2 regions of the Photobacterium sp. 270122K genome follow, and region 2 is predicted to be linked to the other one. Evidence: predicted binding sites of a transcription regulator. Region 2 holds the regulator's gene; the other holds the start of a gene.
The links. Region 2 encodes MetJ, which represses methionine synthesis genes. Its sites were predicted from a motif close to TTAGACNTNTANANGTCTAA; they were not measured.
Positions count from the first base shown of each region.

Region 1 (7,340 bases), on a different contig from region 2:
CGATGAAAAACCACAGGCACATGCGTATATCACGCTCGCCAGTGCGTATGTACAGCTTGAAGATTACCGTAACGCCATCGCCCCGACGAAAAAGGCCATTGCCATGAGCAAGAAGCCGAGTGAGTCGTGGTATGTGCTGCTGATGGCCGCCCACTATGAGCTTAAGCAGTTCAAAAGTGTCGCGGGGGTACTCAAAACCCTGACCACCAAGTATCCGAAGAAAAAGCAGTATTGGATGCAGTTGTCAGGGATTTACATGGAATTAAATCAGGAGAAAAACTCATTGGCTACGCTAGAGCTTGCCCATAAATTTGGCCTGCTTAGCGAGGAGAAAGAGTTACTTCGCTTGACCAACTTCCAAGCCTATTTGGGGATCCCATACCGCGCGGCCAAAACGCTAGAAGATGAAATGGGGAAAGGCACCATTGCCCGTACCGCAAAAAACCAAGATAAATTGGGTAACTACTGGCAACAAGCCAAAGCGCTCGACGACGCCATTATTGCGTATCGTAAAGCCTATGAAATGAAGCCAACGGTAAAAACGCAGATGAAGATTGCCCGTCTGATGATTCAAGACAAACAATACAAATCGGCCACACAATTTACCTTGAAAGCGGCACCCGATGCGAAAGGGGATGACAAAGCGGAATTAGCCTACCTACGCGGCATGGCCTATTTCGAGTTGGAGCAACCGACTAACGCACTGAAAGCAATGAAAACGGCAGCGCAATCAAAAGAAATGCAAGCGATCGCCGGCCCTTGGATTAACTTCTTACAGGATCAAAGCTAAACCGTTTCTCGGTTCATCCTCGGTCAATGCCCCAGTCCGCGCGCCCTTATGCCTTGCGTGCTGGGGCGCTCAACACATTATTGAATCTCTGTGTGAGTCAGTCACACTGTTTTGGGAAGCATACGCTTCCCTTTTTTTATGCGTGAATATCACAGGCTTTTTCTGCCACGTTATTTTCAACGGCGTTAATTTCAACATTTCCCCACGCCTTACTGCTCAGCTTCGCGGCGAACACTGGCGACCACATCTGAGTGGTCATCGTCGTTCATCATTTCTACCGTGTCTGAATGAACGGGGGTCACCTCCGCCAATTGTGTCGCTTGACGCTGTGTCATGTCCTCTAAGGTCGATACATTTGCTCGGGTCACCGTTGAAGCGATCTGCGCCTCTAGTTCAGCGGTGACCGTGCTAATCGCTTCGACCTTTTGACGCTGCATTTGTGCATCCAAATCATACTGCCAATCACTGCCTGCTTGGGCATGCACAGGCGCGCTCATTACCATTGCCATCCATACACCCACCACTGCACCCGCTATTGTCTTACTCATTTCGCTCGCTCCTGTACGCTGCTTATCACCTGCTCATTAGCCCCTACTGCCTTTCATGGTGGGCAGGCATGTCTAGTTACCTTGCAAGCTAACTAGTGCAGTATGCGTGCCAGAAAAAAGATCTTATGAGATCAGTGGGTTAACAATTTTAGTCGCTTTGCAATATAAGACGCGTGGCAAATCTGTTCGCATTTCGGCTAAATTCGCCAACACGTCGTCGCCCCTATACGCGCCAAACCGCAGGCGTAAAAAAACCGCCTAAACAGGCGGCTTCATCGCATTCATTCCATGCTGCGCATGAGTGATGGGCGTTACTTATGGTAGTAACTGATGAACGTTACGCAGAACGCGCAGCCAACCATGCAGGGACATCCGCGACGCTATTTAGCACCACATCCGCCAACGCTTCACCAGCGTCTGTCACTGGCTTACCTGTACGCACCAAAATTTTCGTGCCTACCTCTGCCGCTGCGGCCGCTGTCATGTCATCGGCTTTGTCACCGATCATTACAGAATTCGCCATGTCGATTTTCAAGAAATCGCTCGCAGACTTAAACATACCCGCTTTAGGCTTACGGCAGTCACAGTCTTGCAGGTAATCCCCCTGCCCTTCGGTTGGGTGGTGCGGACAATAATAGATACCGTCAAACTCCACGCCGTTATCGACAAAGTTCCAGTCCATCCACTCGGTCAGGGTTAGAAATTCATCTTCCGTGTACATGCCACGCGCAATGCCAGCTTGGTTCGTCACAAGCACCAGTAGGTAGCCCATGTCTTTAAGCTTTTTACAAGCCTCAAACACCCCATCGATGTATTCAAAATCATCAACGGTATGTACATAACCGTGATCAACGTTGATCACACCATCACGATCGATAAAAACTGCTGGTTTGGACAAGGTCAGCCCTCTGATTTACTGTCTCTATATAGGGTCAAATTATGGCACGCCTCAGGTTCGGATTCACCTGTTTCTCTCCGCTCGCCCACAATACCCGTCAAGCGCCGCTCAGGCGAGGCGTTCTGACAGGGACAACAGACCATGTTTCAGGGCCGCTCTCAGGGCAAAACAGCGGCAGAGCCATTTAGACGTCCAGACGTAAAAATATCTATTGACTTCACATATGTTAACCCATAGCATCAAACCCATAGATGTGGTTAACACTCCGTGAACACACAATATAAAAATAACGAAAAATTGCAAAACAACACAACAATATACCGGTAGCGACCAATGAAGGGTCGGCTGATCATCAACACGGTATAGGATGCAGGAATGACGATGATTGAAATAAACCGAGTCAATAAAATCTTCTATCAGGGCACCAAAGCGATTCATGCCTTGCGAGATATCAACCTGACCATCCCTCAAGGCACCATCTTTGGGGTGATTGGTTCATCAGGTGCAGGCAAAAGTACCCTGATCCGCTGCGTAAACCTGCTTGAACGTCCTACGGATGGCCAAGTCATTGTCGATGGCACCGACTTAACCCAGCTTAATGGTAAAGCCTTATCTCAAGCACGACGTAAGATCGGGATGATCTTCCAACATTTTAACCTCCTCTCTTCCCGAACCGTGTTTGACAATGTTGCGTTGCCTTTAGAGCTTGCTGGCACAGATAAAAGCGCGATCAATACCAAAGTCACCGAATTACTGACACTGGTCGGCCTGGCAGAAAAGCACGATACCTATCCGGCCAATTTAAGCGGCGGACAAAAACAGCGCGTAGCGATTGCCCGTGCGTTAGCCTCTGATCCTAAAGTGCTGTTATGCGATGAAGCCACCAGCGCCTTGGATCCGGCCACCACCCATTCCATTCTGACGTTGCTAAAAGAAATTAACCGTCAGCTTAACCTCACCATTTTGCTCATCACCCACGAAATGGATGTGGTGAAAAGCATTTGCTCGGAAGTGGCGATCATTGGTGATGGCGAGCTCGTCGAAAAAGGCCCGGTCGGTGATATTTTTGCCCACCCGAAAACCGCGCTGGCACGGGAGTTCATTCGCTCGACGCTGGATCTGTCGATCCCCGAAGATTACCGCCAACGCATGGTGGCTGAGCGCCAACCCCTGACTTACCCATTGGTGCGTTTAGAGTTCACCGGGGCATCGGTAGATGCGCCGTTGATCTCGCAAGTTGCCCGCGAGTTTGATATCGATATCAGCATATTAAGCTCTGATATGGATTATGCCGGTGGCGTAAAATTTGGCTTGATGCTGGCTGAACTGCTCGGCACCGAGCACGCAGCGGAGCAAGCCATTGCCTTCCTTCGTGATCACAAAGTCAACGTGGAGGTATTAGGGTATGTCGCTTGAGTCATTGAGTACATGGTGGGCGGAAAACGAACGCCTGATCCAATTGTTGATGGATGCATTAGGACAAACGCTGGTAATGGTACTGACATCCGGTGTGATTGGCTTTCTGATCGGTATTCCGGTCGGCGTTGCCCTGCATTTGACCAAAGATAACGGCTTGCTGGCCAACCGCAACGTGAACCGCATTCTGAGCGTGATCACCAATATCGGGCGCTCTATTCCGTTCATTATTCTGTTGGTGGCGATTATTCCGTTTACCCGCTTTGTGGTGGGCAGCTCCATCGGTACCGCAGCGGCCATTGTTCCGCTCACGGTGGGCGCCATTCCGTTTATCGCCCGTCTCGTTGAAGGGGCGCTATTGGAAGTGCCCAATGGTTTGGTGGAAGCGGCACAAGCTATGGGCGCAACACCCACCCAAATCATCAGCAAAGTGCTACTGCCTGAAGCCTTGCCGGGCATCGTCAATGCCGTGACGATCACCTTGGTGACCTTGGTGAGCTATTCCGCCATGGCCGGTACCGTCGGTGGCGGCGGCCTCGGGGATGTCGGTATCCGCTATGGTTACCAACGCTTTGATGGCACCGTCATGTTGATCACGGTTGTCATGCTGATCATCTTGGTTCAAGCGATTCAATCAGCCGGTGATTATTGGGTCAAACGCCTGGATCACCGCTAACCACAACACATCGTCAGCCCCATTCGGTATCGCGGCAGGATCGCCGCGAACCCAATACACGATTGCAAACACAACACACTTATAACATCTAGTATTACGGAAAACCCCAGTTTAAGGAGAAGTATCATGGCGTTTAATTTAAAGAATTTGGTTGTCGTAGCAGGCCTTGCCTCAGCCCTTGCCCTCACCGGTTGTGGCGAGAAAGAAGCCACCGTAGACAATAACAAAGTGAAGATTGGGGTGATGGCGGGTGCAGAAGAGCAAGTCGCTGAAATCGCCGCCAAAGAAGCCAAGGACAAATACGGCTTGGACGTGGAGTTAGTGTCTTTCACTGACTACGTCTCACCGAATGCCGCACTGGAAGAGGGCTCGATTGATGCTAACGCTTTCCAGCACAAACCGTACCTTGACCAACAAATCAAAGATCGCGGCTACAAGTTTGCGATTGCCGGTAACACCTTTGTGTACCCGATTGCCGCGTACTCCAGCAAAATCAAAAATATTGATGAGCTAAAAGCGGGCGATCAAATTGCCGTACCAAACGACCCAACGAATCTTGGCCGCTCACTGCTGCTGCTGCAACAAAAAGGCTTACTGAAGCTGAAAGACGGTGCAGGCCTGACCGCGACGGTACTGGATATTGTGGAAAACCCAAAAGATCTGAAGATTGTGGAACTGGAAGCCGCACAATTGCCACGTTCATTGGATGATGTACAGCTAGCGATCATCAACAACACCTACGCGAGCAGCATTAACCTGACGCCAGAGCGTGACGGTATCTTTGTTGAAGACAAAGAATCCCCATACGTGAACCTGATTGTGGCGCGTGAAGACAATGTCAATGCGCAGAACGTGCAGACGTTCATTAAAGCCTACCAGTCAGATGCCGTGTACAACGCTGCACAAGAGATCTTCCAAGGTGGCGTGGTGAAAGGCTGGTAATCACCCTCGCCCACTCTCATTACATCCACATAAAAAAAGCTGGCACCTGCCAGCTTTTTTTGTGCTTTCTCTTTGTACCCAGAGCACACGCGCCTTGTCTCGATACAGCACGCGTTATTTCTGCACCGCTTTAAAGCGCGGATTCGATTTACAAATCACGTACAAACGGCCACGGCGTTTCACGATTTGGCAGTCACGGTGACGCTGCTTCGCACTTTTTAACGAACTCACGACTTTCATTCTTTCTCTCCTGATTCACGGCCAAATTGACCAAAACGACGGGTAAAGTTGGCCATGCGACCTTCACTGCGCACCACGCGCTGTTTACCGGTATAAAACGGGTGCGAGGCCGATGACACATCCAAGGTGAAATACGGATAGGTCTGCCCGTCTTCCCACACAATCGTGCGATCGGTGTCTAACGTCGACCCCACCACAAAGTACTGATCCACACTGGTGTCATGAAACACCACTTTTCGATACTGGGGATGGATACCTGCTTTCATCACCTTCTCCTCTTGTTTGCTCTCTGTTTGCGTTCACGCTCAGCGATCTCTACCGGCATCTCGATACCGAGATACTGATATCCCAAGATAAATCACGATATGTTATAACATAACATTTGATAACTATTCTCAATAAAGATCAAGTCCTATTTTTATGATAAGGTCAGCGCAACCCTGTTTTGAGCCAGAATCCATGCCATACCAGATTGAACCGATTGGGGTGATCCGCTCCCCATACAAAGAAAAGTTTGCAGTGCCCCGCCAGCCGGGTCTTGTCCCTAGTGCGCGATCTGAAATCGTGTTGCAAGGCGATGCCAATGCCCTTGAAGCCGTGCGTGGCATCGAGCAATTCAGTCACTTATGGTTACTGTTTTTGTTTGATCAAAATCTAGAAGCAGGTTGGCGCCCCACTGTACGTCCCCCGCGTTTAGGCGGTAATGAGCGTATCGGCGTGTTTGCCAGTCGTGCGACGTTCCGCCCTAACGGCATCGGTATGTCAGCGGTCGAGTTGATCGGCGTGCGCCAGCAAGACGGCAATGTGATCATTGAGCTGGGCGGCGTGGATTTGGTGGATGGCACCCCGATTATCGATATCAAGCCTTACATCCCTTACTCCGACAGCCTGCCAGACGCACAAGGTGGCTTTGCCAGCGAAGAGCCGGATACCTTACCGGTGCATTTCACTGAGCAGGCCGAACGCCAATTCGTCGGCAAACACATGGCGCGTCAACGCGCGGTGATCGAAGAAGTGTTAGCCCAAGATCCGCGCCCTGCGTACAAAAAAGGCAAAGCCGATGACAAGGAATATGCGGTCAACCTGTTTGACTACAATGTTCGCTTCACTGTCAGCGATAGCGGTGTGACTGTCTTGGCCCTGCGCTAATCGCACAAATATCTGTCAGCGCCAGTCTGATCCCTTTGGCGAAAGGGGATTTGGCTGGTAAACTGTATCGTTAACGCCTTAGTGGCGGTGGGTTAATCCCAATCCCCTTATTTACCTATCAACAAACGGATACCATCAATGCGTACCAGTAAATATCTTCTTTCTACCCTGAAGGAGACTCCAAACGACGCAGAAGTAGTGAGCCACCAGCTCATGCTACGTGCAGGTATGATCCGTAAGCTGGCTTCAGGTCTATACACCTGGCTACCTACAGGTCTGCGTGTTCTGCGTAAAGTCGAAAACATCGTTCGCCAAGAAATCGACAATGCCGGTGCAATCGAAACCTTGATGCCCGTTGTGCAGCCGTTTGAACTATGGGAAGAGACAGGCCGTTCTGAAAAGATGGGCCCTGAGCTACTTCGCTTTACTGACCGCCATGTTCGTCCGTTTGTACTTAGCCCAACAGCTGAAGAAGTGATCACTAGCCTTGTGCGTAACGAAGTGAGCTCTTACAAGCAGCTTCCGCTGAACCTGTACCAGATCCAGACGAAATTCCGTGATGAGCGTCGCCCACGTTTCGGCGTCATGCGTGCACGTGAATTCTGCATGATGGATGCGTACAGCTTCGACATCGACAAAGCGGGCCTAGAGAAATCTTACCAAGCGATGCACGATGCTTAC
Region 1 is NZ_JBPOEN010000007.1:83,689-91,028, reverse strand. Features, by position in the region: gene ACSF8W_RS13675 (tetratricopeptide repeat protein) at 1-790, shown strand, start outside; gene ACSF8W_RS13670 (hypothetical protein) at 1,000-1,338, opposite strand; gene gmhB (D-glycero-beta-D-manno-heptose 1,7-bisphosphate 7-phosphatase) at 1,676-2,236, opposite strand; gene metN (methionine ABC transporter ATP-binding protein MetN) at 2,618-3,652, shown strand; gene ACSF8W_RS13655 (methionine ABC transporter permease) at 3,642-4,328, shown strand; gene ACSF8W_RS13650 (MetQ/NlpA family lipoprotein) at 4,455-5,270, shown strand; gene ykgO (type B 50S ribosomal protein L36) at 5,385-5,510, opposite strand; gene ACSF8W_RS13640 (type B 50S ribosomal protein L31) at 5,507-5,776, opposite strand; gene tsaA (tRNA (N6-threonylcarbamoyladenosine(37)-N6)-methyltransferase TrmO) at 5,970-6,659, shown strand; gene ACSF8W_RS13630 (proline--tRNA ligase) at 6,798-7,340, shown strand, end outside.
Region 1: the regulator MetJ is predicted to act here: its motif matches at 2,421-2,440, upstream of metN (methionine ABC transporter ATP-binding protein MetN).

Region 2 (7,340 bases):
GGCGCACTTTGCGAGCGTTACCTTTCATCACGGTGTTGCCCAGTGAAACTTGGCCATCACCTGCGATAACGACTTTACCGTTTCGACGAACAGATACGATAGTGGTCACGGTGTTACCTCTTTGAGTCTTGCCCAGCGAATACTGGGATCTGTATTACCCATTAATCTGGGGTTGGGGGGAGGCGGTTTCAAGGGGAAGAAAAAGAAAAGGATGCCGAAGCATCCTTTACGCATGAGGGCGCGGGGCCTAGTGGCCTGATAAATCGGGTTATTCCCAGTACCAGATGGCACACGGTTCAATCCCGACACGGCGCAGCTGGTTACGATCGCTCTCGGCTTTCCGCTTTTGCGGATACGGACCAAGGATGACGCGGTACCAGACGCCTTTTTCGCCTTGGCTGATCTTGATCTGGCTGGTCAGCCCTTGGAAGGCAATCATGGCTTTGCGCTCATCCGCCTGCGTTTTGCTGCGGTAGGCGCCACACTGCATCAAGTAAGGACGGGTAGGGGCTTGTTCTTTCTTCTCTTCTACCTGCACTTCTTTATTTTCCAGCGCTTCAATATAACGCCATTTTTCTTCCGGTTTGGGCGGTAACGTCACCGCTTTCGCTGGAGGCGTTGGGGTCGCTTTGGGCGCACGGGTAACGGGAGTATCAACCGAGGTTGGCGTTGGTGTGACCGGCGTGGGCGTGCTGGAAATATAATAGAGGCCGAAACAAAACGCCCCGACGCAGCACGCCGCAATGATCGTGCTCTTCAGGGGAAAACCACGTTGCGGTGCAGGGGCCTTTCGGTTAGCCGTTTTTTTCGCTGCACGGCCGCGTTTTACATAATCTTTGGTAGCCACGATGATGATGGGTCAATCAATGAATAGGGGGGCCTATGTTACAAAGTTGCGCCATCACTGGCTATAGCTGGGGGCGGTTCTGTGTCAGAAGTCAGTGAAATTTGAGGGGGATATTGTGAGCTTATGCGCAAAACATAAGCTCATGTATCCATTGTGGATCAATTGGCGGGTGGCGCGGCACTTTCTCGGATCACCAATTTCGCATCGAGCAGGCGTGAGCCAGAGGCGATATCTTTGCCCCTGAGGATGTCGAGTAACATCATCATGGACTGGCGGCCGATTTCATAGCGCGGCTGAGACACGGTGGTCAACGGGGGATCGCAATATTCCGCAAACTGAATGTCATCAAACCCGACAATGGAAATATCCTGCGGGACGCGGAAACCCAGACGCTTGGCTTGCTGCATGGCACCGATCGCCATGACATCGTTATGGCACAGCAGGGCCGTGGGTGGCTCAGGCAGTGACAATAACGCGGTGACCGCACGTGCACCACCGGCAAAGGTGAAATCACTTCTGGCGGTATAGGCTGGATTGAGCTCCACGCCGGCACGGCGCAGGGCTTGCTGGTAACCTTGAATACGGAATTGGCACAAGGTCGCGCCTTCCGGTCCGGCAATTTGAGCAATGCGCTTGTGGCCCATTTGGGTCAAGTAGTTCACGGCTTCAAAGGCGGCAGTCAGGTTGTCGATATGTACAGTGGGTAGTTCAAGCTCGGGGGCAAATTCACAGGCCATGACCATTGGCGGCAGGTTTTTCTGTTCCGGTTTGCTGACATCGAACGGGAGATCGGTGCCAAGCAGGAGCATGCCGTCCGCTTGTTTGGTGAAAACGAGATTAACGAATGAATTTTCGCGGGTTTTTTGTTGCCCACTGTCACCAAGCAAGACCAGGTAGCCGTGCTCCATCGCTGCTTCCTCTATCCCGCGAATGATCTCTGTAAAGTACGGATCACAGATATCGGGGACAATGGTGACGATGGTTTTTGATTCGTTGCGACGAAGATTCCTAGCCAGTGAATTGGGTGAATAGCCAGCATCCATGACAGCTTGCTCAACCTTCTTCCGAGTTGAGGCCGACACTTTCTCCGGGTTCATCAAGGCACGGGAAACCGTGGCCGTTGAGACGCCGGCGAGCTGGGCAACATCCTTCATTGTCGCCATAGTTACTGTTCCTCTCTATTATAATTCTCTCTTAACCGCTGAAGGATCATGGCCAAATCGGGGCTGATACCTGAAACAGCGAGCATGCTATTGTAGGCGGTATGCCGGTGATTAAACATGCTTAGAACAACATAAATTACATCCCTCACGTGATTTGTATCGCATTGTTCATTTTAAGTTAAATCCTGCGGTTCCACATCGATCGACCAGCGGATTTTCTTCGCCAGTGGCAGCAATTGGATTGCCGGTTTTGCAATGCTGATCCACTGCTGCAGGGTCTTTCTGCTCGGCGCTTGCAGCAACAGTTGCCAGCGATAACGTCCCGCGCGGCGAGCAAGTGGCGCGGGGTTCGGCCCCATCACCATAGTCTCATTGTCATACACCGGACTGGTTTCCAAAATTCCCCGTACTTGCTGGAAAAACTGTTCGACCAAGGCATTGTCGTTGGCTTCAGCGCGCAACAGGGCCAAATACGTGAACGGCGGTAGCCAGGCTTGTTTGCGTTCCGTCAGTGCCCCTTGGGCAAAGTGATCGTAACCCTTATAGAGCAACGCCTGCAGCAGGGCATGTTCCGGATGGTGGGTTTGCAGTACCACTTCCCCCGGTTTGCTGGCGCGTCCTGCACGGCCAGCAACCTGCGTAAACAGTTGGGCGAGGCGTTCAGGCGCGCGAAAATCGTTACAGAACAGGGCGCTGTCGACATCAAGCAGGGCTACCAAGGTCACGTCTGGGAAATGGTGGCCTTTGGCGAGCATCTGCGTGCCAATCAAAATTTGGTATTCGTTGTTACGAATGGCTTCGAGGTAGCTTTCCAAGCTGCCTTTGCGGCGGGTGCTGTCGCGGTCAATACGCACCGTGCGGTAGTCCGGAAACAGGGTAGCCAGTTGCTGCTCTAACTGCTCAGTACCAACGCCTACCGCATTCAGTTGGGTGGATCCACATTGGCCACATTGCAGCATCATCGGCCGCTGGGTCGCACAGTGATGGCAACGCAATTCGCCACTTTGCTGGTGGAAGGTGTAATAGGCATCGCAACGTTTACACTCGGCCAGCCAGCCACATTCGTGGCAGATCACCGCCGGCGAAAAACCGCGGCGGTTAAGGAATAACATGACCTGATTGCCGGCCTGTAAATGGCTACGCATACGGGCGATCAACGGGGCAGATAAGCCGGCTTCCAAGTACAGCCCTTTGACATCCAGTACGCCATGGCGGGCGGGCTTGGCGTGACCAGCACGTTGCGACAAAGTCAGGTGATGGTACTTGCCGCTTTTGGCATTGTGCAGGGTTTCTAATGCTGGCGTGGCAGAGCCTAATACAATCGGAATGCGTTCCTGACTGGCGCGCATCACGGCCAAATCGCGGGCATGGTAGCGTAGGCTGTCCTGTTGTTTGTACGAGCCGTCGTGTTCTTCATCGACAATGATGACCCCCAGATTCGCAAACGGGGTGAACAAGGCTGAACGGGTACCAATGATGATCCCCGCTTGATTGTCGCGTCCGGCAAGCCATGCCACCATGCGTTCGGTGTCGTTTAAGCCTGAGTGAATAGTTTGGAGCGGCACATTGAAGCGACGACGGAAGCGGTTGATGGTTTGCGGTGTCAGGCCAATTTCCGGCACCAAGATCAAGGCTTGCTTGCCTGCCGCCAAGATCGGTTCGAGTACATTGAGGTAGACCTCGGTTTTTCCCGAACCGGTCACCCCTTCCAACAAATAACAGCCAAAGGCATCTTGTGCGTTTACCGCAGCCACGGCCACTGCCTGTTCTTCATTCAGACGGGGCTTTTCTTCGGTGACGGCAAAATCGGGCAGCCAAGGACGCAAGGCTTGTTGCTCTATGACGCTTTCAATCCAGCCTTTCTTCGCCAACGTGGTGAGGGTGGCGGCAGTGATGTCTTCGGCCAGTAAGGCTTCATGGCTCACTTTTCCTCGGCGCAGTGCCTGCAATACTTGTTGCTGACGCGGGGCGTTTTTCAGCGTGGTTGCCGCCTGCTCTTGCCCGCTGGCGGTGAGTTGCCAGACTTTTAAACTCGCGGGTGACGCTTCACGGCCTTTGCGTAGCAGGGCGGGCATGGCGTTGGCCAAGGTATCGCCCAGCGGGTATTGGTAAAAGCTGCTGGCCCAGGTCAGTAGGTTGAATAATGGCTTAGGCCACAAGGGGGCACTGTCGAGGACCGCTGTGATCGGCTTGAGCTGCTCGCGTGGGAAATCGGAGTGATCGGTCAGCGTGATCACCACGCCTACTAAGTGTTGACGGCCAAACGGCACCTTAACTCGCCCGCCCATTACAGGATGCTGGCCGGCTTTGATCAGGTAATCAAATTGTTTGTCGAGAGGGACAGGCAGTGCCACACGGGCGATGTTGGGCGTCATATTAAACCGCGAAATGAGCAGGAACTAAGAGAGGGCAGTGTACCTCGGCAAAGGGCCTGCGGCAAAGGCGTGACTAAAGCGGTGAGGATTTGTTGATTTTGGCAATATGATTGATTACTATACGCCGCCTAATTTGGTGTATTGGAAATTGCCAATACACTGACTATTTTTTAATGACGTGTGGTGCCCGGCTTAGGATCGGGAGAGCGACACGGCCTTACTTTTGAGGTTATCCCATGAAACAAGGTATTCACCCAGAGTACTCTCCAGTAAACGCACGTTGTTCTTGTGGCAACACTTTCGTCTTCAACTCTACTATGACTAAAGACGTTAACCTAGACGTGTGTGACAAATGTCACCCATTCTACACTGGTAAGCAGCGTGTAGTTAGCTCTGGTGGCCGTATCGACAAATTCAACAAGCGTTTTGGTGCTCTTACTACTAAGTAATTGCCCGCTTGAGTGTCGTAAAGAAGGAACGCAATTGCGTTCCTTTTTTTATGCCTGCGATTTGTCGGCCTTGTGGGCGGCAGTGGGTATCGTGTATCGGTGCTTCTCGACAGACAGGCACAAAAAAACCAGCCTTAGGCTGGTTTTTTTGTTTGCATCGCTTGGTGAAGACTTATTCGTTAATGTCTTCGTATTTGATGCCCATTTCTTCCATCAGGCTTTTGGCCTCAGCGGGCAGATCATCCGGGCGATCTTTGCGGATGTCATCATCCGTTGGCAGCGGCTGGCCGGTGTAGGCGTGCAGGAAAGCTTCACACAATAGCTCGCTGTTGGTGGCGTGGCGTAAGTTATTGACCTGACGGCGTGTACGCTCATCAGTCAGGATTTTTAGCACCTTCAGTGGGATCGAAACCGTGATCTTTTTTACTTGTTCGTTTTTCTTTCCGTGTTCCGCGTATGGACTGATGTATTCGCCATTCCACTCTGCCATTGTTAACCTTCTCAGCGATGTTAGATTGAAGAAATAGTAATAGACCTGAATTCTAGCGGGATTTACCGCTACAAGCAAAGACATATAGACGTCTGGAAGTGTTGACGTCTTTTGTGAATGTGGTTATGTTGTTGCATAATCGTTATTCATCATCGGGTTCACCCTACAAGGATAGTAAATATGAGTGACCAGAAGCTTGCTACCGTTGCCGTTCGCGCCGGCATCGATTCGGATACACAATTTAATGCGGTGGTACCGCCACTGTATCTGACCTCGACATACAGCTTCCCCCAGTTGGGTGAGGTGCCTACATTTGACTATTCTCGTTCCGGTAACCCGACGCGCAATACCTTGGCGGATGCCCTGGCGACCTTGGAAGGGGGCGCCGGTGGGGTGGTGACCAACTGTGGTACCGCCGCGATGAACTTGCTGGTGTCTGCGTTATTAGGTCCGGATGATTTGATTGTCGCGCCGCATGACTGTTATGGCGGCACGTACCGTCTGTTTGATACTCGCGCCCAAAAAGGCGACTTCAAGGTCTGCTTTGTTGATCAGACCGATCCCCTCGCATTGGCGGACGCATTGGCGAAAAAACCCAAGCTGGTGTGGGTCGAAACCCCGTCGAATCCGCTGTTACGCATTGTCGATGTTGCTGAGTTATGTGCCGCTGCCCATCAAGCCGGTGCATTAGTGGCGGTGGATAATACGTTCTTATCGCCAATCCTCCAACAACCACTTGCGCTTGGTGCCGATTTTGTTGTCCATTCTACCACTAAGTACATTAACGGCCATTCCGATGTGCTCGGCGGCGTGCTGATCGCTAAGACACAGGCGCACGCTGAAACCTTGGCGTGGTGGGCGAACTGTATCGGTGCGACCGGTGCCCCGTTTGATGCCTACCTGACATTGCGCGGGTTGCGCACTCTGGCCCCTCGCATGCGCATGCATGAAGAGAACAGCGCCCAGATTTTAGCGTACCTTCAGCAGCAGCCGTTAGTGGGCACGCTTTACCATCCGAGCCAGCCTGATCATCCCGGCCATGACATCGCCCTGAAGCAACAAAAAGGCTTTGGCGCGATGCTGAGTTTTGAAATTAACGGCAGCATGGCCCAGTTGGAAACGTTTGTGCGTGAGCTGAAGTGTTTCTCGTTGGCGGAATCCTTGGGCGGCACGGAAAGCCTGATTTGCCATCCGGCCAGTATGACTCACCGTGCGATGTCGGATGACGCGCAGGCCGAAGCGGGTTTGAACACCTCGTTACTCCGGTTGTCGGTTGGATTAGAAGATCCGAGTGATTTGATTGCAGACTTGGCGCAGGCCTTTGCACAGGCAGAGAAGGTGGCAGTATGACGGCGATAAGCGGACGGCAATTACATAAATTCGGTGGCAGCAGTTTGGCCGATCCCGCCTGTTATTTACGGGTGGTGACGATCCTGCGTGAGTATTCGGGGGCGAATGACTTGGTGGTGGTCTCTGCTGCGGGCAAGACGACCAATCAGTTGATTGAGTGGGTGTTGCAGCTGGAGAAAGACGGCCGACAAGCCCATGAAACCCTGCAAGCTATCCGCGCGTTTCAGCAGCAACTCATCGAAAGCTTGCTGGACGGCGAAGCGGCGGATGCCTTACTGACACAATTACATTTTGAACTCGGTGAGCTGGCGCGTTGGGGGGAAAGCCCATTGTGCGAGGCGCAAGTGGCGAGCGTGCTGGGTCACGGTGAAGTCTGGTCAGCCCGTTTACTGGCCGCGCTACTGACCCAACAACAATTGCCCGCAACCAGTGTCGATTCACGGTTATTCTTGCGAGCAGAACGCGCCGCGCAGCCGGAAGTGGATCGCGGTCAGTCTTGGCCCTTGCTGCAAGAGCGGCTTGCTCAGCACAATCAGCACCGTGTTGTGATCACCGGTTTCATGGCGCGTAATCAAGCGGGTGAGACGGTTTTATTGGGCCGTAATGGCTCGGACTATTCTGCCACGGTGATCGGCGCGTTGGCGGATGTCACGCGCGTGACGATCT
Region 2 is NZ_JBPOEN010000009.1:162,425-169,764, forward strand. Features, by position in the region: gene hslV (ATP-dependent protease subunit HslV) at 1-109, opposite strand, end outside; gene ACSF8W_RS16945 (SPOR domain-containing protein) at 269-847, opposite strand; gene cytR (DNA-binding transcriptional regulator CytR) at 1,006-2,010, opposite strand; gene priA (primosomal protein N') at 2,184-4,385, opposite strand; gene rpmE (50S ribosomal protein L31) at 4,622-4,834, shown strand; gene metJ (met regulon transcriptional regulator MetJ) at 5,007-5,324, opposite strand; gene ACSF8W_RS16970 (O-succinylhomoserine (thiol)-lyase) at 5,505-6,674, shown strand; gene ACSF8W_RS16975 (bifunctional aspartate kinase/homoserine dehydrogenase II) at 6,671-7,340, shown strand, end outside.